2 regions of the Paraburkholderia sp. SARCC-3016 genome follow, and region 1 is predicted to be linked to the other one. Evidence: predicted binding sites of a transcription regulator. Region 1 holds the regulator's gene; the other holds the start of a gene.

Region 1 (11,789 bases):
CGCGATCTGCTGCGGGTTGCCCTGGCGCAGCGCCAGATGCACTTTCGGAAACACGTCGGTGAACTGGCGGATCACTTTCGGCAGCGCGTAGCGCGCCTGCGTGTGCGTGGTCGCGACGACGAGGTGGCCGTTGTCCTGGTCCGCGTACTGCCGTGCGACGCGACGCAGGTTTTCCGCATCGAGCAGCATCCGCTCGATCAGCTGATGCACGGCCTTGCCCGGCTCCGTGAGGCCGGTGAGACGCTTGCCGCGGCGGATAAACACATCGACGCCGAGTTCGTCCTCGAGGTCCTTGATCTGTTTCGACACGCCCGACTGCGACGTGTAGAGCACGTTCGCGACTTCGGTCAGGTTCATATTCTGGCGCACGGCCTCGCGCACGAAGCGCAACTGCTGGAAGTTCATGGGGTCTCCTGTTCAATCCCGCGCCGGGAACACACGCAGCGAACGCGGCACCGCCGTCACCGTATCGCCGACGGCAAGCTGCAATTCGCGCCACGCTTCGCGATCAAGCTCCGCTTCGAGCACCGATGCTCCGCGTGCATCCGCCGCCGATTCCACCGCGCCGCGCTTACGCCGTTCGAGTTCGACACGCACCGACCCGCCAAGCGTCACCACGCGCCGCACGCCGAGCGCAATGCCCTCACGTTCCCCACCCGCCGCCTCGCGATACAGCACGAGATCGTGCGGTCGCACATACGCGAGCGCCGGCCCCTCGAAGCCCGCATCGACGGCGATCGGCTGTGCCGCCCCGTCGACGACGAAGCCACGCCGGTCGACACTGCCGTGCAGACGGTTCGCCGCGCCGAGAAACTCGTAGACGAACGACGTCTGCGGATGGTCGTACACATCCTGCGGGCTGCCGACCTGCTCGACATGCCCGTGATTCATCACGACGATGCGGTCCGCCACTTCGAGCGCTTCTTCCTGATCATGCGTGACAAAGATCGTCGAAATATGCAGATCGTCGTGCAGGCGGCGCAGCCAGCCGCGCAGCTCCTTGCGCACTTTCGCGTCGAGCGCGCCGAACGGCTCGTCGAGCAGCAGCACCTTCGGTTCGACCGCGAGCGCGCGCGCCAGCGCGATACGCTGCCGCTGCCCGCCCGACAGCTCCGACGGATAGCGCGGCGCAAGCCAGTCGAGCTGCACGAGCTTGAGCAGTTCATGCACCTTCTCGCGAATCGCCGCTTCGGACGGCCGCTCGTTGCGCGGCTTCACGCGCAGACCAAATGCGACGTTCTCGAACACGGTCATATGACGGAACAGCGCGTAATGCTGGAACACGAAGCCGACCTCGCGCTCGCGCGCGCGAACTTCGGCGACGTCCTGCCCTTGCAGCACGACCTGCCCGTCGTCCGCGAACTCGAGACCGGCGATCACGCGCAACAGCGTGGTCTTGCCGCAACCGGACGGCCCGAGCAGCGCGACCAGTTCGCCGGGCGGAAAGTCGAGCGACACGTTGTCGAGCGCCGTGAAATCGCCGAAGCGCTTATGCAAATTACGAACGGTGATGCCCATCTGTTGCGCTCCTTATTGAATCCGGCGGCCGGCGGCCGCGCCGGCCGCCATGCCGGACCCGGCAGCGGCCTGCGCGCCGGCACGCGACGACGCAGCCTCCGCCGACATATGCCGCTCGGCAAGCAGCTTGAGGCCGAGCGTCACGAGCGCGAGCAACGCGAGCAGCGACGCCACGGCGAACGCCGCCGAGAAGTTATATTCGTTGTAGAGAATTTCGACGTGCAGCGGCATCGTGTCGGTCTGCCCGCGAATATGGCCCGACACGACCGACACCGCACCGAACTCGCCCATCGCCCGCGCGTTGCACAGAATCACGCCGTACAGCAGACCCCACTTCACGTTCGGCAGCGTCACGCGGCGGAAAATCTGCCAGCCCGACGCGCCGAGCACGTGCGCGGCTTCTTCTTCGTCGGTGCCTTGCGCCTGCATCAGCGGAATCAGCTCGCGCGCGACGAACGGGAACGTGACGAACACGGTTGCGAGCACGATGCCCGGCACCGCGAACACGATCTGCACATCATGCGCTTGCAGCCACGGACCGAACCAGCCCTGCGCGCCGAACAGCAGCACATAGATCAGGCCCGAAATGACGGGCGATACCGAAAACGGCAGATCGATCAGCGTCGTCAGCAGCGCCTTGCCGCGGAACTCGAACTTCGCGATACACCACGAGGCCACGAGCCCGAACACGAGATTGAGCGGCACCGCGAGCGCCGCGGTCAGCAGCGTGAGCTTGATCGCGGACCATGCGTCGGGGTCGGCGAGCGACTCGAAATAGAACGCGAGGCCTTTGCTCAACGCCTGATAGAACACCGCGGCCAGCGGCACGACGAGAAACAGCACGAGAAACAGCAACGCGACGGTGGTCAGAATCCAGCGGACCGCGCGCGGCTCGGTAACCGGACTGTCGACGCGCACGGCCTTCGAAGCCGTACGCCGCGTGTTCGACAGCACGACGGAGTCGTCGCTCATCGCGCACCTCCATCGTGCGTCGCGGCTGCCGGCAGACGTCCCGGCGCCGCGGCCGGCACCGGTGCCGACGCGCTGCGGCTCGTGCGGCGCTGCAAATACCACTGCAGCGTATTGATCAGCAGCAACATGATGAACGACACCACCAGCATCACCACAGCGATCGCCGTCGCGCCCGGATAGTCGTACTGCTCGAGCTTCGTGATGATCAGCAGCGACGTGATCTCCGACTTCATCGGCACATTGCCCGCGATAAAAATCACCGAGCCGTATTCGCCGAGCGCGCGCGCGAAAGCGAGCGCGAAGCCGGTCAGCAGCGCCGGAAACACGGCCGGCAGGATCACGCGCCGGAAAGTCAGCCAGCGCGATGCGCCGAGGCACGCGGCCGCTTCCTCCTGCTCGCGTTCGAACTCCTCGAGCACCGGCTGCACCGTGCGCACGACGAACGGCAAGCCGATAAACGTCAGCGCGACGAGCACGCCGAGCGGCGTGAACGCGATCTTGAGGCCGAGCGGTTCCAGAAACCGGCCGATCCAGCCGTTGCCCGCATAGACGGCCGCAAGCGAGATGCCGGCCACCGAGGTCGGCAGCGCGAACGGCAGATCGACGATCGCATCGACGACACGCTTGAACGGGAACGTATAGCGCGTGAGCACCCACGCGACGAGAAAACCGAACACGGCGTTGATCAATGCGCCGCCGAGCGCCGCGGAAAACGTGAGCCTGTATGACGCGAGCACACGCGGCGAACCGACCGCGCGCACGAACTGGCTCCAGTCGAGCGTTGCCGTTTTGAGGAACGTGGACGCAAGCGGGATCAGCACCACGAGGCTCAGGTAAGCCACCGTGATGCCGAGCGTCAGGCCGAAGCCCGGCAACGCACTGGGCTTGCGGAAGGTCAACGTCGTCATGCTGGGTACTCTTTCAAAAGTCTTGCCCCGGTCGCTGTTGTGCACAGTGCGCGCACTGCGCAACAGGCATTTCGGTTACACGCTCAAAAGCGCGCCCGAAGGCGCGCTTGCCTGACTGCATCCGCCGCAGCGCGAGTGCTACTGCGGCGAGTAAATCGAATCGAACACGCCGCCGTCGGCAAAGTGCGTCTTCTGCGCGTTCGTCCAGCCGCCGAACGTATCGTCGACCGTGTAAAGCTTAAGCTTCGGAAACTTTTCGGTCAGCGCCGCGGGCACCTTGTTCGAACGCGGACGGTAGAAGTTCTTTGCGGCGATCTCCTGGCCTTCTTCGCTGTACAGGAACTTCAGATACGCTTCGGCGAGCTTGCGCGTGCCATGGCGGTCCACGACCTTGTCGACCACCGCGACGGGCGGCTCCGCGAGAATGCTGACCGACGGCACCACGATCTCGAACTTGTCCGGTCCGAACTCCTTGATCGACAGAAACGCCTCGTTTTCCCATGCGATCAGCACGTCGCCGATACCGCGCTGCACGAAGCTCGTCGTCGCGCCGCGCGCGCCGGAATCGAGCACGCCCGCGTTCTTGTAGAGCTTCGACACGAACGCCTTCGCTGTCTGCTCGTTGCCGCCGGGCTGATGCAGCGCATAGGCCCATGCAGCCAGATAGTTCCAGCGTGCGCCGCCCGATGTCTTCGGGTTCGGCGTCACGATCGCGACGCCCGGCTTCACCAGATCGTCCCAGTCCTTGATGTGTTTCGGGTTGCCCTTGCGCACGAGAAATACGATCGTCGACGTGTACGGCGAGGCGTTATCGGGCAAGCGCTTCTGCCAGTCCTTGTCGACGAGGCCCTTGTTCGCGAGCGCGTCGATGTCGTAGGCGAGCGCGAGCGTCACGACGTCGGCCTGCAACCCGTCAAGCACCGAGCGCGCCTGTGCACCCGAGCCGCCGTGCGACTGCTTGAAGGTGACCGACTCGCCGGTCTGCGCCTTCCATTGCTTGCCGAATGCCGCATTGATGTCCTGGTACAGTTCGCGCGTCGGGTCGTACGACACATTGAGCAGCGTCGTATCAGCATGCGCCTGTGCGGCCAGACCGAGCACCGCGGCCGCACCGATGGCCAGCGAAGCGAAGAATTGCTTCGCGCGCTGTGTCGAGCGCCACGTCGCCCCGCGCCGTGCCGCCTTGTTTGGCGTCGCCGATGTCGTGCGCTCAGACGCGCTATGTGCAAACCCCGTAGTCCGACCGTTCATTGATGTTTTCTCCGCTCGCTGCTGTTTCCCACGCCCGCGATTTGCTTACTCCGCCGGGCCTCATATCGATGTGCAGCCAGTCTATCTGCGGCGCTTCATCATTAAAAATAATGTTTCTTCATTTTTTAATACGCAAAAGTGGTAACGATGGGTCGAATACCGCGTTCGAACGCGGTTTTCGACGTTGAAAGGGCTGGGCTTGCCGGAGGGCGCATCGGCACACGAACTTAAAGTAAAGCTTGAAAAGCGCCGCATACTGTATAAAAATACAGTCACCTGTTCATCCATACAGTGGCGCCATGACCAAACTCACCGCACGACAGCAGCAGGTTTTCGATCTGATCCGCCGCGCGATCGAGCGCACGGGCTTTCCGCCCACGCGCGCCGAGATCGCGGCCGAATTGGGCTTCAGCTCGGCCAACTCGGCAGAAGAGCATCTGCGCGCGCTGGCTCGCAAAGGCGTGATCGAACTCGCTGCCGGCGCGTCGCGCGGCATCCGGCTGCTGGCTGGGCAGGAAGACGCCCCTCATCAGTTCACGCTGCCGCATGCGGCGCTCATGCAGTTGTCGCTTCCGCTCGTCGGCCGTGTCGCAGCCGGCAGCCCGATCCTCGCGCAGGAGCACATCGCGCAGCACTATGCGTGCGATCCGGCGCTGTTCTCCAGCAAACCCGATTACCTGTTGAAGGTGCGCGGCCTGTCGATGCGCGACGCCGGCATTCTCGACGGCGATCTGCTTGCGGTGCAAAAGCGCAGCGAAGCAAAAGACGGCCAGATCATCATTGCGCGCCTTGGCGACGACGTCACGGTCAAGCGCTTGAAGCGGCGGCCGAACGGCATCGAACTGATCGCCGAAAACCCCGATTACGAAAACATCTTCGTCGAGGCCGGCAGTGCGGATTTCGCGCTCGAAGGCATCGCGGTCGGCCTGATCCGGCCAGGTGAATTGTGATTTTCCGCTGATCTGGCGTCGAGTGTCAGCGGATTTCCGTTCAGTTTCGGCTCAGTTTCGGCTCAGTTTTTCGCTCAGTTTCGCTCAGTTTCGGATACCGTCTGGAGAGATTCATGGAACGCCTTGCCCGCTTGCTGCCCTTCCGTCAGTTCGGCCGTCTGCGCCACCTGCGCAACCTCGTGCCATGCGCCGTGCTCGATGCGATGCATGTGCCACGTACCGGCTCGCTGTTCGATTTCGAAGAGCACGAGCAGTCGGTGGTCGAAGCCGACGCGTCGTTGCCATCGTCGCTACCGGCGTTTGCACGCGTCTCGCTGAACGCCGCGCTCAACGCCGAGCCCGCACGCCGCGCGCCGGTGCGTGTTTATCACGGGCCGTCGCGGCTTATCATGGTCGGCACCGTCGATGCCGTGTGCAACATGATCGACCGCTGCATCGCCGAGGAGCACGCGCAAGCAGCGTGAGCGCGCTCGTTCATCGCCAACGCGCATGTCGCCAACGCATGTCGCCAACGCATGTCGCCAACGCGCATGTCGCGAACGGCCGAGGCGCGATGAACTACATGAGATTGCGGGATCGTTTCAGCCAGAACGGGGTCCACGGTAAACCACCCCGTTCACCCCATGAAAGGAACGTCCCGCACGATGATGGTTCGCACAGGCTGCGCGAAACGCGCGATAAATGACCGCATCAGTTGCCGCATGAATCACAAGATGACCGGCAGCGTCAGGCGGTCCGTGCTGGTCACGGTCGTCGTCATCGTTGTCCTGATCGCACTGGCCTTCGCGTATGCATCGCCGTATATCGCACTTGACCGCCTGAAACGCGCAGCCGACACGCGCGATGCAGCAACAGTCAACGAATACGTCGATTTCCCGGCGTTTCGCGAGAGTCTCAAGGAACAGCTCGGGGGCTTGCTAAGACGCAGAATCGACGCGGAAAGTCACGGCAATCCGCTCGCCGCGCTGGGCGCAATGATCGGTGTCGCGTTGATCGGGCCGCTCGTCGACGCGTATGCGACGCCGGACGGCGTCGCCGCGCTGCTCAACGGGATGCCGCCACGTGGTGAACCGGGCGAGCGCCCGCCTGCGTCGCCGGACGCGTCGGCTTCGTCGTCCGCTTCGTCGTCCGATTCGCCGTCAAACAGTGGCAACCCCGCTGCTGCGCCCTCTGCTCCAGCCGCATCATCCGCACCGACAGCATCGGCCGCGAACGGCTCGAAGCCGCCTCAACCTCCGCAAACCACGGCCGGCTATCGCGGCATCAACGAGTTCGTCGTCACGTATCGGCACGGTGTCGGCAACACGCGCTATGCCGCGATTTTCCATCGCGAGAGGCTCTTCACGTGGAAGCTTACGGCAGTCGATCTCGGCGAGTAGGCAGCGCCGGCTCTGCCGGCGCGAGCCTCATGCTGCGGCCGACTGCTCCTCGCCAGGCGACGAACACGCAACGAGAATGCTGCACGACACGCGATCGAGTAGCGGCGTGTTGCCCGCGCCCATCCACCATCGCGAGAGTCCATGCCGGCAGCGATGGCCGACGACGACAAGATCGACCTTCAGCTCTTCCGCGAGCGCCGCGATTTCATCGATCGGATGACCGAACGCAAAGTGCCCTTGCGCCCTGACGCCACGCTCGGTCAACCAGTCGACGCCTTCCTGCAGGATGTCGCGCGCGGTCTTTTCGAAGCTGCCGCACGCCACGTCGGTCAGCAGGCCCGCGCTTTGCGCGATGCTCGAGCGCATGTCGACCACCGACAGCAAATGAGTCTCCGCTTTCAGATCCAATGCCAGATCCGCACCGCAGCGCAGTGCCTTGCGGCCTTCGCGCGAGCCGTCGTAGCACAGCAGAATTTTCTGGTAGCTGGCCATTGTCGTTTCTCCCTTCCGCGCCGATCGCGGACGTCGAGTCAATCATGGTGCGCCGCAATTGCGCTTGCAAGGGCTGGAAAACGCTAAGTGCGCGCCAGCACGTTCGAAGCCGCATGCCGCGCCGCACGAAAGCCCGTCGCAGCCTTGCGGTGGCCGCCCGGCGCCCGAACACGTGGCCTAGAATAGGCGACGCTTCGAAGCGGCCAGCTCGTGAACGACTGCCTCGTTTTTATTCGACATCCCGTCGCGCTTGCTGTTCGTGTCGCCTCGCCGCTGTCTGTCGTTCGTCGTGTGTCGTTCGTCGTCCGCTGTTCTGTTGCGCCGTCTCGCAGCCTCGCCATTGCCTGTAGGGATGGCGAGTCATTGCGATCTTTGTCCCATCAACTATCGTCACCGAACGCTCCGCTTATGCCCAACGCCGCGATCGAATTCCATCGAGTCGAAAAACGTTACGGCGGCAGAAAGGTCGTCGACGGCCTGTCGTTCGATGTGCGGGTCGGCGAATGTTTCGGTCTGCTAGGTCCGAACGGCGCCGGCAAGACCACGACGCTACGCATGCTGCTCGGCATTGCCGCGCCCGACGCCGGCGCGATCCGTCTGTGCGGCGAACCGGTTCCCGCGCGTGCGCGCATCGCCCGCGCGCGCATTGGCGTGGTTCCGCAATTCGACAATCTCGATCCGGACTTTAGCGTTCGCGAGAATCTGCTCGTGTTCGGCCGCTACTTCGGCCTTAGCGCCAGGGCAATACGCGAGCGCGTGCCCTCGCTGCTCGAATTCGCGCGGCTCGAACACAAGGCCGATTCGCGTGTGGCCGAACTATCGGGCGGTATGAAACGTCGGCTCACGCTCGCGCGCGCGCTCGTCAACGATCCCGATGTGCTCGTCATGGACGAGCCGACCACTGGTCTCGATCCGCAGGCGCGCCATCTGATCTGGGAACGGCTTCGCTCGCTGCTGTCGCGCGGCAAGACGATTCTTCTGACGACGCACTTTATGGAAGAAGCCGAGCGCCTGTGCGACCGGCTTTGTGTGATCGAAGAAGGCCGCAAGATCGCCGAGGGCGAACCGAAGGCGCTGATCGCATCGGAGATTGGCTGCGATGTGATCGAAGTCTACGGTCCCGATCCGCTCGCGCTGCGCGATGCGCTCGCGCCGTTCGCCACGCGCATCGACATCAGCGGCGAGACGCTTTTCTGTTATGTCGACGATCCGCAGCCCGTGCACGCGCAACTGAAACAGCGCGACGACGTGCGCTATCTGCATCGGCCCGCAAATCTCGAAGACGTATTTCTGCGCCTCACCGGCCGCGAGATGCAGGACTGACGTGGCACGATCGAACGGCAGGACTCAAACGGCGGAACTCAAAACAGCAGCACACAAGCAGCAGGACTCATCGACCATGGACGCCCGCTCATACGATACCCCCGACCACCCGCTCGAGCCCGCGCGCGAACGCTTCGCGGCACTGCCCGCCAATGCGCTGAACTGGGTCGCGGTGTGGCGCCGCAACTATCTCGTGTGGCGCAAGCTCGCGCTCGCGTCGATGTTCGGCAATCTGGCCGATCCGATGATCTATCTGTTCGGCCTCGGTTTCGGGCTCGGGCTTATGGTCGGGCGCGTCGACGGCGTGTCGTATATCGCGTTCCTCGCGGCAGGCACGGTCGCCTCGAGCGTGATGATGTCGGCGAGCTTCGAGTCGATGTATTCGGGCTTTTCGCGAATGCACGTGCAGCGCACATGGGAAGCGATCATGCATACGCCGCTGACGCTCGGCGACATCGTACTCGGGGAGATCGTCTGGGCCGCGAGCAAATCGGTGCTGTCCGGCACGGCAATCCTGATCGTCGCGGGTCTGCTCGGCTACGCGAAATTCCCGGCAACGCTCGTCGCCTTGCCCGTCATCGTGCTCGCGGGCCTGGCGTTCGCGAGCCTCGCGATGATCGTCACCGCGCTCGCGCCGTCGTACGACTTCTTCATGTTCTATCAGACGCTCGCGCTTACGCCGATGCTGCTGCTCTCCGGCGTGTTCTTTCCCGTATCGCAGCTGCCGCCCGCCGCGCAATACGCGACGCAAGTGCTTCCGCTCGCGCATGCGGTGGACCTGATCCGGCCAGCGATGCTCGCACGGCCGATCGACGATGCGGCGCTGCACGTTGCCGTGCTCGCGCTCTATGTGATCGTGCCGTTTCTGATCTCGGCCGTGCTGTTGCGCCGCCGGATGATGCGGTAAGCCGCTGCTCGTCTTTTCAGTCGTCGAGCCGGCTTAATCTTCGTCGTCCGACCACGGGATATCGACGTCGGAAATGAATGCGACGGTGGCAAACGGCCCGCCTTCCTGGCGGCCGATCTTGCCGTCCGCACGATGCCATTCGACACGAAACACGGTACCCGGATCGTTGGCGAGAAGGCGCACGGTGCGCACCTCGTCCGGATCGGCCTCTTCGACGGGACCGTCGAGCGAGACCAGCAATGCCTGCGGCCACACGCCCTCGTCCGGGTCGTAGATGCGGTCGCCGTCGGGAATCGATGTCGATGCCTCGACGCCGATCGTCGCCGATGCGTCGACGATCATCTTGCCGAGCGCCCGCAGCAAAGCCGTTGCACGCGCCGAATTGGCCTGGCGGATCGCGAGGTCCCCGCGCGTGAGCGCCTGCTCGAGCTTCGGATTGGTCTTCTGTTGCGCCATGCGTCTGTCCTGAGTTCGATCGTCTTTTGACTATGAATAATCGCCTGCCGGATTGCCGACCGGCAAGCTGCCACCCCTAAGCACCCGGCTCCACCCAGTTTAGGTCGAGATTCAACCGTAGAGGCCGCTTGAAACCGGTTGAAACCGCTTTTGAAACCTTGAAACCGTTGAAACGGCCTGAAACGGGTTGAAACCATTTGAGATGCCAGATCGCGCGATGCCATAGGCGATGTTACGTCAGCCGCCCGCGCATCCGCTGTTGCAGCGCGTCATTTACAGGCCGATGCCGGCCGCCAGCAGCCCCGCCACGATACCGAATGCGACTACCGCGACCGCGACGATAGCAAGCACGCGCGGGCGAAACGAACGCGCGAGCATCGCGAGCGACGGCACGCTGATCGGCGGCAGCGTCATCAGCAGCGCGCCCGCGGGACCGACGCCGATGCCGAGCGTCAGCATCGCCTGAATGATCGGTACTTCGCCCGCCGTCGGAATCACAAACAGCATACCGGCGACCGCGAACGCGACAATCCAGCCGATCTCGTTGCCGATCGCAGGCCCGATCTGCGGAAACAGCCACGCGCGCGCCGCGCCGAGCAGCAAGACCAGCACCAGATACTCGGGCACGAGGCGCACGGTCATACGCGCGAGGATTGCCGACCAGCGCGCAAACGCACTGCCTTCCTGCTGACGCGCAACCAGTTCGGCGAGGCGCGCGTCGGCTGCGCTGGCCTCGCCCGGCGTGACGATCCGGTTCACGATGTAACCCAGACCGAACACCATCAGCACGCCGAGTGCAAGCCGCAAACCGGCCCATTGCCAGCCGAGTACGAAGCCCATGAAAACGAGCGTGGCCGGATTGAGCACCGAGTTGCCGAGCCAGAATGCGATCGCGCCGCCCGGGGATGCGTGGCGCGCACGCAAGCCCACGACGACCGGCGCCGCGCAGCAGGTACACATCATGCCGGGAATCGCAAGCAAGCCGCCGGCCGCGACGCTGCCGAATCCGGTCTTGCCGAGCACCTTCGCGACCCAGTGCGCAGGCAGCAACGCCTGTACCGCGGAGCCGAGCAGCAGGCCGAGCACCATCGCCTGCCAGATCGCCTTGCCGTATGCCCACGCATAGGCGAGCGCCGCGGAGAGCGATGGCGCCGGCGGGCTCGACGCATTGCCCATGAGGATCGACGAGCCGATCGAATGGGTCGACGCCGCCGTGAATGCGCGGTGATAGTACGGGAACCACTTCACGTAAAAGAGTCCCGCGACCGCGAGCAGCAGGAAGATCAGCCACCCCGATGCCGGGGCGGTCTGTCGCGTGGTATTCATCTGGATTGTCCTCTGATGCGTATGTTGCCGGTTGCTGCTGTTCGAGTCGTAGTGCTTGCTTATGTAGCGTGCTCGTGTCCGCCAGGTACGCTGCGCAATCGATCAAGTAGACGCGTGCACGATCGCCGGTTCATCGGCCCTGACCGATCCCGATACCGATAACGATAACTGCGCGAGCAGCGCGTGCGCCTGATCGAGCGCGTCGCCGGCAGTCGGCCTGAACGTGAACCGCTGCGCATGCGCGAGTTCGGTGAAATGCTGCCGGCTGCTGCGCTGATACGCGGGATCGTAGTGACGCTCGAGCAGT
Region 2 (11,789 bases), on a different contig from region 1:
CCAGTTCGAACAGCTTTACGCGGATGCGCACAAAGAGCCGCGCGTGATGGCGCTCGTCGTGCATCCCTACATCATGGGCGTGCCGCACCGGATGCGCTATTTCCGTGAAGCGCTTGCGCACATCAATGCACGGCCGGGCGTTGTCTTCACGACCGGCAGTGCGATCTGCGACGCGTTCGTCGCTTCGGCGCCGCAACCGGGCTGAGCGCGAGAATGTCGCGCGCGGGCCGGACCGGTCCGCGCCGCCCCCATGACAAAGGCGGCCACGCGGCTGCCGTTCTCTTCGAGACGTTGATGAATAGTCCTCTTTTGCGGCCTGCGCAGCAGGCAGGGTTGCGTCCGTCCGGTTCGACGCTGGCCGCTGTTGCGATGTTCGTCGTGCTGCTCGCGTCGTACTCGATCAACGCGATGGATCGCCAGATTTTTCCGCTGCTTGCGGCCGACGTGCGCCACGAGTATGGCTTCGGGCTCGCGCAGATCGGCTTGCTGTCGACGATCTTCACGCTCGGCATGGCCATCGCCGGCGCGCCGACCGGCTTCCTGCTCGCCCGGCTGTCGCGCAGAAGCGCGACGATCGTGGGCATTGCGATCTTCTCGATCGGGACCGTGCTGACCGCGAGTGCGCACGGCTTCGCCGAAATGCTGCTGTACCGGGCCGCGACCGGCATCGGCGAAGCCATGCAGTTGACGGTGATCATTGCGATCGGGACCAGCTACTTCACCCGTTTTCGTTCTACTGCCGTGGGCGCGGTGAATTTCTCGTTCGGCGTCGGCGCAATCATCGGGCCGGTGGCCGGCGCTGGCCTGCTCGCGATGAGACATGAGTGGCGGTTCCCGATGATCGTGTTCGGGCTGCTGGGCTTCGCGGCAATCGTGCTGATCCTGATTGCGGTGCGGCCGTGGTTCAGCGAGACACGCACAGCCGAGCGCCACGACGATGCAGGAATTGCCACCGCGCATACGCTCTGGAATCGCAACACCATACTGCTTACCGTGCTGAGTCTGATCGGCGGGCTGATCATCTATGGCTATCTCGGGATGTATCCGACTTTCCTGCGCGAACATCTTGGCTTTACGCCGGCCATGACCGGCCGCGTGATGAGCGCCTACGGGTTCGGTGTGTTCGCATCGATCGCGGGCGGCTGGATAGGCGACCGCCTTTCGGCGCGCAAGGTACTCGTCGTGAGCTTTCTGATCGCGGCTTTGCTTGGTTACGGACTCTTCTATGCGGCCACCACGCTCTTCGCACAAGCGTTGCTGTCGTTCGTCTGGGGGCTCGTGGTGAGCGGCGTGATCTACGTGAATCTGGCCGGTTATCACATTCGCTCGGTCAGCGGCCATCTGAATAACAAGGCTTCGGGTGTATTCGTGTCGAGCCTGTACGGATCGGCGTCGATCGCCGGCTACACCATCGGCTGGCTTGCGACGTCCAGCGGGTGGTCGACCGCCGGACTCGAACAGATTTCGCTGCTGGCTTTTATCGGCGCGTTGCTTGCGCTTGCGCTGCAACCGTCGCGCATGGCGTTGCCCGCCAGCCGCGCGAGGGAAACCGCGCCGTTGACCGCCAAATAGGCTGAACGTTGTCTTCCTGCATCTTGCTGGTTTACATATTTAGGATCATTGAACAATGAAAGCAATTGGAAAATCATGGATGGCGGCATTCACCGCCGCGGCACTGATCGCATGCGGCATCAGCGCTGCGCCGTCCGCGCAGGCGCAGCAGGCCCCCAAACTGGGCGACGTGACGGTCAATGTCTTTCCCGGCGGCTTCAACTGGCCGAGCTACGTCGCCGAAGACAAAGGCTTCTTCGAGCAGCATGGCATTCACGTGGTCCTGCAAGGCACGACCGGTTCGGTAAACCAGATGACCGACCTGTCGCAGGGCCGCTTCGACATTGCGATGACCGCGATCGACAACATCGTCGCGTACGTGGAAGGCGAAGGCGAAGCGCCGATCGGCCCGCAGCCGGACTTCGTCGCCGTCATGGGCAGCGACAGCAGTTTCCTTTCCCTCGTGGCGGCGCCGGACATCAAGTCCTATGCGGACCTTCGCGGCAAGACGCTGTCGGTCGACGCGCGCACCACCGGCTACGCATTCGTGCTGTACGACATGCTGGCCCGCAAAGGCCTGCAACCGCAGGACTACACGATCGAGACCGCGGGCGGCATGGTGCAACGTTGGGCGGCGCTACAGCAGCACAAGCAGGTCGCGACGCTGCTGTCCACGCCGTTCAACATCCTCGCGCGCAACGACGGATTCAACCAGATCGCGACGGCCACCGATGTCATCGGCCCGTACCAGGGCAATGTCGCGGCGACACGCCGTTCGTGGGCGCGCAAGAACAAGGCGAAGGTGGTTGCATTCATCCGCGCATACGTCGAGGCGATCGACTGGCTGTATGACCCGAAGAACCGCGACGAAGCGATCGCGATCCTGCGTAAGAACGTGCCGCAGATGACGCCCGCCCTCGCTGCGACCACCTATGGCGAGCTGCTCGATCCGCGGGCCGGATTCTTCCGGAAAGGCCGGATGAACGTTGCCGGCATTCGCACGGTGCTTGCGCTGCGCAGTCGCTACGCGACGCCCCATAAAAAGTTGACGGACCCGTCGAAGTACTACGACCCGACCTACTACCGTGCCGCGATGCGCTGAGCGCGCCGCGCATTAACAGAACAACAAGCTACGGAGGTATCAGATGAACAGGAAACTGCCGCGCGCGTTCCCTGCGGTGGCGCTCGCCGCGTTGTGCTGGAGCGGTCACGTTGCGGCTCAGTCCAGCGTGACGTTGTACGGCGACGTCGACGCATTCGTCGGCGCGAAAAAGGCCCTGGGCGGCAAGACCGCCTTCATGTTGGGCAACGGCGGAGCGACCGCGTCGTTCTGGGGCATGAAGGGCGCGGAGGATCTCGGCGGCGGCTACCAGGCGGTGTTCGAACTGGAAAGCTATTTTTCGGTGCAGAACGGCACGTTCGGGCGCTTCGCCGGCGACGGGTTCTTTTCGCGCAATGCGTGGGTTGGCGTCAGCGCGCCGTGGGGCAAACTGGTATTCGGTCAGATCGGGCCGCTCTACTGGAACTCGACGATCTTCTACAACCCGTTCTTCAATTCGTTCGTGTTCTCGCCGGCCGTGATCCACACCTACGTCGCGGTCAACGGGCAGGGCGTCGGCGGCGGCGGCGGCGAGTGGAGCAACGCCGTGACGTACTCGTCGACGTTCCACGACGGCTGGCAACTGAACGCGCAGTATGCGTTCGGCAATGCCGCCGGCGAGCCCGGGCAAAACAAGTGGGCGGGGCAAGTGCAGTATCGCGGCGCTTCGCTGACTGCGAACGTCGTCTACCAGCAGATCAAGTTCAACAGCGTGCCGGGCGATTTCGCATCGAGCGTGCCCGGTCTTTCGACGCAGTCGGCGGTGCAGGCGGGCGCGACCTACGTTGTCGGCATCGTCAAGCTATATGGGCAATATCAGTACATCTCGAATGCGATAGCGGGCGGCGGTTATCACGTCAATTTCGGCGAGCTCGGGGCAGCGATCCAGGCAGGCACCGGTACGGTGCTGATATCGGACGGCATGTCGAAGAGCGGTGGCGAGCGCGACGAATTCCGCAACACGTGGTCGGTCGGCTACGACTATCCGCTGTCGAGACGCACGCTTGTCTATGCCGCGGTGCTTGGCGATCACGCTACGCATTTCTCGTCCGGTTATACGGTCGGCGGCGGAATTCGCACGCTGTTCTAGCGAGCGATGCGCGCGGTTGCCGCGGCTCGCTCATGCCTACGGTTGACTCGTCGAACTCGCGGCGACGGGCGGGGGCGGTGCCGCCGCCGCTGTACCGAACAACGAAGGCGTGAAACCGGCGGCGATGGCAGGCGATGACGGCGAAATCGTGAAGTCGTTGAAAGTCTTACGGTCGGCGTCAGCGATTGCACTCGTAAACACGACACTGCTCGCGTCGAAAACCTGTCCGGGAACGAAGAACGGCTGCGCACCGGCGTCGATGTCGGTTGGGCTTCCGTTGATCACGATGTTACGGTCGAATACGTTTCCGACCGGCGCGCCGAGGTGGTTCTGCAGGATATTGGGCAGCGTCGGATATTGTGTCGAGTACGGCGGCTGGTCATAGGGCACCGCGCGCAATTCGGTCTGGAATATGCCGTTCGGATTGACGGCATCGGGGTTTTGCCATGACAGTCCGCGCGAATCGACATGGAGCGCCGGCGACGAGTTTGCAAAGAGGTTGTCTTCGACGACGTTGTCGCGACCGCCGCCGATGAACACGGCCTGGTTCACGCGCGAGAATACGTTGCGGCGGATGATCGTGCCGCTTGCCTCGTCATCGAGATAAACGCCGACTGTCGCGTCGGGCAAAGTCGTTGTGCCGATGTCGTGGATAAAGTTGTCTTCGATTACCGTGCCACGCGTGGTCCAGTCGCGGCCCGTATATATTGCGCCGGAATCGGCGGTTTCGGTGACGACATCGTAGATCTCGTTGTCCGAGATCACGTGATTGTTGCCGGTGAACAGGATCGCAGCGTGCGGACCCGAATAGATCGTGTTGCCGCTCACGCGATTGCCGACGCCGGCCACGTTGACCGCGGGGCGATACGCATGCGAACGCCGCGCGAAATCGTGCAGGTCGCTGTTGTCGACGAATGCATTGCCTGGCGCGAGCGTCGTGCGATTGCCGGTAACGATGACAATGCCGCCCTCGCCCGTGTGCGCAAGCTTGATCGAGTCGAAGCCGCTGCTGCCCGCGTTCGAAAACGCGCCGCGACCTCCCATGTTGCTCAGCGTCGTGTTTTGCACCACGATGTGGCCGCCGCCGTTCAGATCGATACCGTCGCCTCGCGCGATATCGAACACGAGGTTGCTGATCGTAAGATTTACCGCGTTGTTCACGGTGAGCAGCGTATCGACGACGGACGCCTGCACATCGCCGCTCATCATCGGAAACGGCGGCCAGAGGAACACGCGCGAGGTAGCCCTATCCACGTAGTACTCGCCCGGCTGATCGAGTTCAGAGAGCGCGTTTTCGATCACCACGCGTTGACCCTGGAGCAGCCCGAACTCAGGCGCGGGCGCCTGCAACGTGAGCACGCCCGACGAAGGATTCACGGACGTTACCGGCAGCGTCGTGTCGGCCCAGTCCCGCGCCCAGTAGCCCATCGCTTCGAGGTTCGGTTCGTGCTGCCATGCGCTGGGATTACCGCCCGAGACAGTGAACGTAAGGCCCGTCGGCCCGTCGGGCAACGACTGGATCTTTGCGAAGCCTGTGTTGGGCCAGCGCGCCACGGTCATCGGCGCATCGCGAAAGAAAATCTCGAGCGGAGCCGGTGTGATCGGGATGTTGTAGCCGTGCCGTTGTTCCGTGCCGAGATCCGTGATGCCGTTGTTGCTGAGGCTTGCAACGACTACGTTGCCTCGTGCGGCAGACGGTAGCCGTGCGAGCGACGCGGCATCGGTGACGGGTGTGAAGCCGGACAGCAACTTTCCGCCCGTGATGATGGCGCGGCCACTGGTCGGGCCTGTGATCGTGATCGGCGTGCTGCTCCACGTCGGATCGGGAGACACGACGAGCGGCGCGCTGAGACGATAAGTGCCCGCTGCAAGCACGAAATTCAGGCTGTCGATGTTGCTTCCCGCGAACCCCTTGTTCCTGTTGAGCAAGGAGAGTGCGTCGCGCAGGCCCAGGTTGGGCGAAGTGAGTGTGACTGGATTCGGTGCGGGCGTCTGGCCGCTTTCGCGCGCATTCGTTGCCGCGGCGGTCACCACGACGTCCATTGCCGCGCACGGCGTGCACAGAACGAGCGCGAGAAACGCCAACATGGGTACGCGCGACGTGCAGTATCGAGCATTCGCAAAGCGCGAAGCGTTCGTGACGACATTGCTTGCGCGCGAGTGACACCGGGTCAGTCCGCGACGAAGGGAGTGAGTGAACGTCATATCGGTTCCTGCAGGTTGAGGATCCGTTGAACCCTACGCGAGGCCACGCGCGGTCGATACTCAACAGTTGGATAGGTGTGTCGGATTTACGGCTACCGTAGAACGCGCTAACAGTTCGTGCGTGCGACAGTAGCAGTGTGACGGTCCGAATGTGACGACATCGCGAAGCGACTTGGCCAGACCCGACAAGAATCCGGTTGCAAGAGATGGGCCGCCCATCGCGATCGGGCCAAGCCGCAGTCGCCGTATTTCGATTTCACGAAAGCGCCACCGTCTGGCGCATTTGCGTTTCCGTACAGCGCGCGGGTCCGGTAAATCGTGCGCATTGCCATGAAGGCTGTATAAATATACAGTTCGTCTGATTCGCCCATTTGCCCGAGGCTCTCTCGCCTTTTGACCGCCAGCGCCGTGCCGAACGACACCCCGGATCCGCTCTATTACCTGCGCAATTTCGAACGCGCGCTTGCATGGCTCGCCGAACGCTACGCCGATTTGCTCGACGACGCCGAGCACGCCTTTCTCGATGATTTCGCGCGTCTGCCTGAAGCGTCGCGCGCGTTGCTTACGCGCATGGTGATGCGCAAAGGCACGCTCTTTCGCACAGGCCGGCTTGTCTATCGCGAGATCGGCTGTCCGCTAGCGGCGGCGAGGCCGCTCGTCGCGGCGGGCTGGGTCGACGCAAATGCGCTGCTGACGCTCGACGAACTGTTCGATCTATCTACGCGCGTCGAACTGCTTGCGTGTTTTCGCGCGGAACTGGCCGGTGCAAAATCCGCGCGCAAGCAGGAATGGCTCGCGCTGCTGCGCGATATCCATGCCGGTGCGCGCCCGTACGGCGAATGGCATGCGCAAGCCGCCGAGCAGGTGTTGCAGGTCCGTGTCGCGCCGCTGTGCGACCGCTTGCGGCTGATGTTTTTCGGCAATCTGCAGCAGGACTGGTCCGAGTTCGTGCTTGCCGATCTTGGCGTCTATCAATACGAGCCCGTTGCATTGGCGGCATCGTCGCGAGCATTTCAGAAACGCGGCGATATCGATATCTATCTCGCGCTGCACGCGTGCAGCGAGACGCTTGGCGAACTCGAAACGCTCGCGGCGACAGGCAACGATCCAACGACCGAAACGCTATTCGATGCACTGCTGAGCGCAGTAGACGAGATCTCGACCGATAACGCATGGCTTGCAATGCGACGCGAAAAACTTTTCTATCGCATCGGATACTGCGCCGAACGTCATCGTCGATGGGATATCGCAACGGCTATTTACGCGCGTTGCGCATGGCCCGGCGCGCGCCATCGGCGCATACGCGCGTTCGAGCTGGCCGGCCGCGCGCACGAGGCGCTGACGCTCGCGCTGCAAGCCGCGAGCGTACCGGAGAGCGAAGAAGAAAGTCAGCGCGTAGCGCGCATGTTGCCGCGGTTGCAGCGGCAGGCGGGCATGTCGGCGCGATCGGTTCGGTCAGCGCCGCACGCTTCGCGTGACAGGCGCGCCGCGGCGCCGGCCAACGCGCATGCGGTTCCGCGCAGCATGCTGACACTCGCGCGGCCCATCGAGGCAGCCTCGGTCGAATACGTCGTGCTCGATCATCTTGGCGAGGAGGATGCGCCGGTGTACTACGTCGAAAACGCGCTGATCAGTTCGCTGTTCGGGTTGCTGTGCTGGGAGCCGGTGTTCGCGGCGCTGCCGGGGGCGTTTTTTCACCCGTTTCAACGCGGTCCCGCCGATCTGCATGCGCCGGACTTCTACACAAAGCGCGCCGCGATGTTCGATGCATGTCTTGCGCAACTCGACGACGAAGCGGGTAACCGCTATCGCGAGACGATACTGCGCCATTTCGAAAGCAAGGCGGGGCGGCAATCGCCGTTCGTGTTCTGGGGACTGCTGACGCGCGAGTTGCTCGATCTCGCACTCGACTGCGTGCCGGCCGCGCATCTGAAGCTGTTTTGCGCGCGGCTTTTGCGCGACGTCCGCGCGAATCGCTCAGGCTTGCCCGATCTGATCCGCTTCTGGCCGCGTGAGAGGCGTTACGAACTGATCGAAGTGAAAGGGCCCGGCGACCGGCTGCAGGACAATCAGGTCCGCTGGCTTGCGTATTGCGTGCAACACGCAATTCCGGTGTGCGTGCTCGACGTGCGATGGGCCGACAGTGTCGACGGCGAAACCGATGACGATATGGCGCGTGCACCGGAGGCGATCACATGAACTACGTGGTCGCCGTGCGCACACTGTGCGAGTTCACCGCGAAGCGCGGCGATCTCGACTTGCGCTTCACGCCGGCGCCAAGCGCAGCCGAAGGCATGGCGGGGCACACGGTCGTCGCCGGCCGGCGCGACAGCGGTTACGAAACCGAAGTCACATTGAGCGGCGCCTATCGCGGCCTTACGGTGCGAGGCCGCGCCGATGGTTACGATGCCGCGCGCAACAGGCTCGAGGAGATCAAGACATACCGCGGCGACCTCGAGCGTATGCGCGAAAACCATCGTGCGCTGCATTGGGCACAGGCGCTGATCTACGGGCATTTGCTGTGCGAAGCGCGCGCACTCGCGCAGCTCGACGTCGCGCTCGTTTACTTCGATATCGTGAGCCAGAAAGAGACGCTGTTGACCGAGCATCATACGGCGGCCGCTTTACGCATGTTCTTCGAGGAGCAATGCGAACGTTTTGTCGCGTGGGCCGAACGCGAGGCATCACACCGCATCGCGCGCAATGCGTTTCTGGGCAAGCTCGGATTTCCATATGGCGCATTTCGCAGCGGCCAGCGCGAGCTGTCGGTGGCCGTTTATCGGGCGGCGCGCGACGGCCGCGCGCTGCTCGCGCAGGCGCCGACCGGCATCGGCAAGACGCTTGGCACGATTTTCCCTTTGCTGAAGGCATGCGCGGAAGATCATATCGACCGCATCTTCTTTCTGACCGCGAAAACGCCGGGCCGTGCGCTCGCGTTCGATGCGCTCGATGCGTTGGAGCGAGCGTGCGCAAACCGGGCCGAAAGTGGCGTTGGCATCGATGCTTCCGATTGCGCGGATATCGCGTCCTCTGCAGGCAGCAGCGAAGCCGGCATCGCGCCGATGCGCTCCTTCCCGCTGCGCGTGCTCGAACTCGTCGCACGCGACAAAGCCTGCGAGCACCCCGGCAATTCGTGCGACGGCGAATCGTGCCCGCTCGCACGCGGCTTTTACGATCGCGTCGCGGCCGCACGCGAGACCGCGTTGCGCTCGACGCGCCTGTCGCGCGACGCCGTGCGCACCGCTGCGCTCGCGCACGACGTCTGCCCGTACTATCTCGCGCAGGAACTCGCGCGCTGGTGCGATGTCGTGATCGGCGACTACAACTATTACTACGACAGCAGCGCGCTGCTCCATGCGCTGACGCAACTGAATCAGTGGCGCGTCGCCGTGCTCGTCGACGAGGCGCACAACCTGCCGGATCGCGCGCGCCGCATGTACACCGCGACGCTCGATCAGCACGCGTTCAAGGCCGCGCGCCGCGCCGCGCCGGCCGCATTGCGCAAGCCGTTCGACCGGCTGAACCGCGAGTGGAACGCATTGACGCGCGAACGCACGGCGCGCTACGAAGTCTTGCCCGACATTCCGGCGCGCATGCAAGCGGCGGTGCAAAATCTGATCGCGGCGATTACCGATCAGTTATCCGAAGCGCCATTCGGCGCGGATGAGACGTTGCTGCGCTTCTACTTCGACGCGCTGCATTTCATGTCGCTCGCGGAAGCGTTCGGCGACCATTCGCTGTGCGATGTGACGCTCTCGACGCCATTACGTGCGGAAGAATCACGCAGCAAACCCGCAACATCGCTTTGTGTGCGCAATGTCATCCCTGCGCCGTTTCTCGCCTCGCGTCACGCGGCCGCGCGCACGACCGTCATGTTCTCCGGCACGCTCGGCCCGCAGCAGTATTACCGCGACATGCTGGGGCTTGCCGGAAACACAGGCTGGCTCGACGTCGAGGGCCCGTTCAGGGCCGAGCAACTGGCCGTGCACGTCGCGTCTCACGTATCGACGCGCTGGCGCGATCGCGACGATTCGATCGCGCCGATCGTCGAACTGATCGCGCGCCAGTACGAGACGCGGCCCGGCAATTACCTTGGCTTTCTGAGCAGCTTCGACTATCTGCAGCGCGTTGCCGCATCGTTGCGCGCGCAACATCCGCACGTGCCGATATGGACACAGGAGCCCCGCATGGACGAAGCGGCGCGCGACGCATTCGTCGCGCGCTTTCGCACCTCGACGTGCGGCGTCGGCTTCGCGGTGCTCGGCGGCGCCTTCGCGGAAGGCATCGATCTTGCCGGCGAGCAATTGATCGGCGCATTCATTGCAACGCTCGGTTTGCCGCAGATCAACGACGTCAACGAGCAGATGCGCCGCACGATGCATGCGCAATTCGGCAACGGTTACGACTACGTGTACCTCTATCCGGGCTTGCAGAAAGTCGTGCAGGCGGCGGGCCGCGTGATTCGCACCGAGCATGACGTCGGCGTCGTGCATCTGATCGACGACCGCTATCGGCGTGCCGAGGTGCGGCGCCTGCTGCCGCGCTGGTGGCGCGTGCAATGATCGACGAACGTCATCGATAAACAGAAACCGTGAGGATGGCATGCAACCGAGCGAGTACCGGCTATCGACAGTCTGGCGTCTCGAAGCACCGCTCCCTGCAGTGTGGACTGCTATTCACGATTCGGCGCGCTGGCCCGAGTGGTGGAAAAACGTCGAACGGGTAGCGGCGCTCGAAGCCGGGTCGGGCGACGGCGTCGGCGCGCTGCAGCGCTACACCTGGAAGGGGCGGCTGCCGTATCGCGTCGTGTTCGACGTGCGCGTCACGCGTATCGAGCCGCTTGTCGCGCTCGAAGGCATCGCGAGCGGCGATCTCGAGGGCACGGGCTGCTGGCGCTTTTCGCACGAGCGCGGCGGCGTCACGGTTGTGCGCTACGAATGGCGCGTGCATACAAGGCGCGGCTGGATGAACGTGTTCGCGCCGCTTGCGAGGCCGTTCTTTCAATGGAACCACGACTTCGTGATGCGCGAGGGCGGCATCTCGCTCGCGCGTCTGCTCGATGCGCGACTCGTCAGTATCGAACATCGTTCATGACACTATGATGTTGGCGTTCCTCAATGCATGCATTGCGAAAGCATCGCGCCTCTGCCCTTGGGCACTACCCGGCTAATCCGTTTCGGGTAAGTGCCGTCTAAAGTGTTCGCAGGCGCGGTGCAGACATATGTCGTTAACACATCGTCCCGGCATTGAAGTGCGAATTCGAGCCGCTAATGTTGCAAAAGCATCAATGTATTTTTTTGCAAACCGGGAGCAGAAACGCTGCACGTTCCTTTACGATTCCGGATGTGCCCACGCACGCCTGACCCAAAAGGAGAGGACTTCATGGACATCGATTCGATTCGCAAAGCAGCCTTTGCGATGCCGGTTCATAACCCATCGTATCCGCGCCCGCCGTATCGCTACCGGAATCGCGAGTACTTCGTCATTTCATATGAAACCGACCCCGAAGCGCTGCGCGCCGCTGTACCCGAGCCGCTGCGTCCGGCCGACGGCCTTGTCCATTACGAGTTCATTCGCATGCCCGATTCGTCGGGTTTCGGCGATTACACCGAAAGCGGCCAGGTCATCGCGGTGCGCGATCCGCAAGGCAGGATCGGCAACTACACGCACGCGATGTATCTCGACGACGAGAGCCCGATCGCGGGCGGCCGCGAAATCTGGGGCTTTCCGAAGAAGCTCGCGCGTCCGCGTATTTCGGTGGACGGCAACGACACGCTGCTCGGCACCGTCGATTACGGCACTCAGCGCATCGCGACGGGCACGATGGGCTACAAGCACAACTTC

The links. The regulator LexA, encoded in region 1, represses DNA repair genes until DNA is damaged. The targets are predictions, from matches to a motif close to ACTGTATNNNNATACAGT.
Region 2: QYH69_RS03095 (VRR-NUC domain-containing protein) is a predicted target of LexA. The motif match lies at 6,282-6,299, and genes of this name have one in related genera.

What each region holds. Positions count from the first base shown of each region.
Region 1 is NZ_JAVHZD010000007.1:68,035-79,823, reverse strand. It holds gene QYH69_RS09155 (CysB family HTH-type transcriptional regulator) at 1-405, opposite strand, end outside; gene QYH69_RS09150 (sulfate ABC transporter ATP-binding protein) at 418-1,518, opposite strand; gene cysW (sulfate ABC transporter permease subunit CysW) at 1,531-2,490, opposite strand; gene cysT (sulfate ABC transporter permease subunit CysT) at 2,487-3,398, opposite strand; gene QYH69_RS09135 (sulfate ABC transporter substrate-binding protein) at 3,537-4,649, opposite strand; gene lexA (transcriptional repressor LexA) at 4,949-5,599, shown strand; gene QYH69_RS09125 (hypothetical protein) at 5,713-6,063, shown strand; gene QYH69_RS09120 (DUF2939 domain-containing protein) at 6,301-6,978, shown strand; gene QYH69_RS09115 (universal stress protein) at 7,006-7,470, opposite strand; gene nodI (nodulation factor ABC transporter ATP-binding protein NodI) at 7,879-8,793, shown strand; gene QYH69_RS09105 (ABC transporter permease) at 8,870-9,700, shown strand; gene QYH69_RS09100 (hypothetical protein) at 9,734-10,156, opposite strand; gene QYH69_RS09095 (permease) at 10,430-11,482, opposite strand; gene mnmH (tRNA 2-selenouridine(34) synthase MnmH) at 11,585-11,789, opposite strand, start outside.
Region 2 is NZ_JAVHZD010000002.1:153,170-164,958, reverse strand. It holds gene QYH69_RS03120 (polysaccharide deacetylase family protein) at 1-205, shown strand, start outside; gene QYH69_RS03115 (MFS transporter) at 295-1,572, shown strand; gene QYH69_RS03110 (ABC transporter substrate-binding protein) at 1,628-2,653, shown strand; gene QYH69_RS03105 (porin) at 2,697-3,740, shown strand; gene QYH69_RS03100 (right-handed parallel beta-helix repeat-containing protein) at 3,777-5,828, opposite strand; gene QYH69_RS03095 (VRR-NUC domain-containing protein) at 6,354-8,144, shown strand; gene QYH69_RS03090 (helicase C-terminal domain-containing protein) at 8,141-10,507, shown strand; gene QYH69_RS03085 (SRPBCC family protein) at 10,548-11,039, shown strand; gene QYH69_RS03080 (acetoacetate decarboxylase) at 11,328-11,789, shown strand, end outside.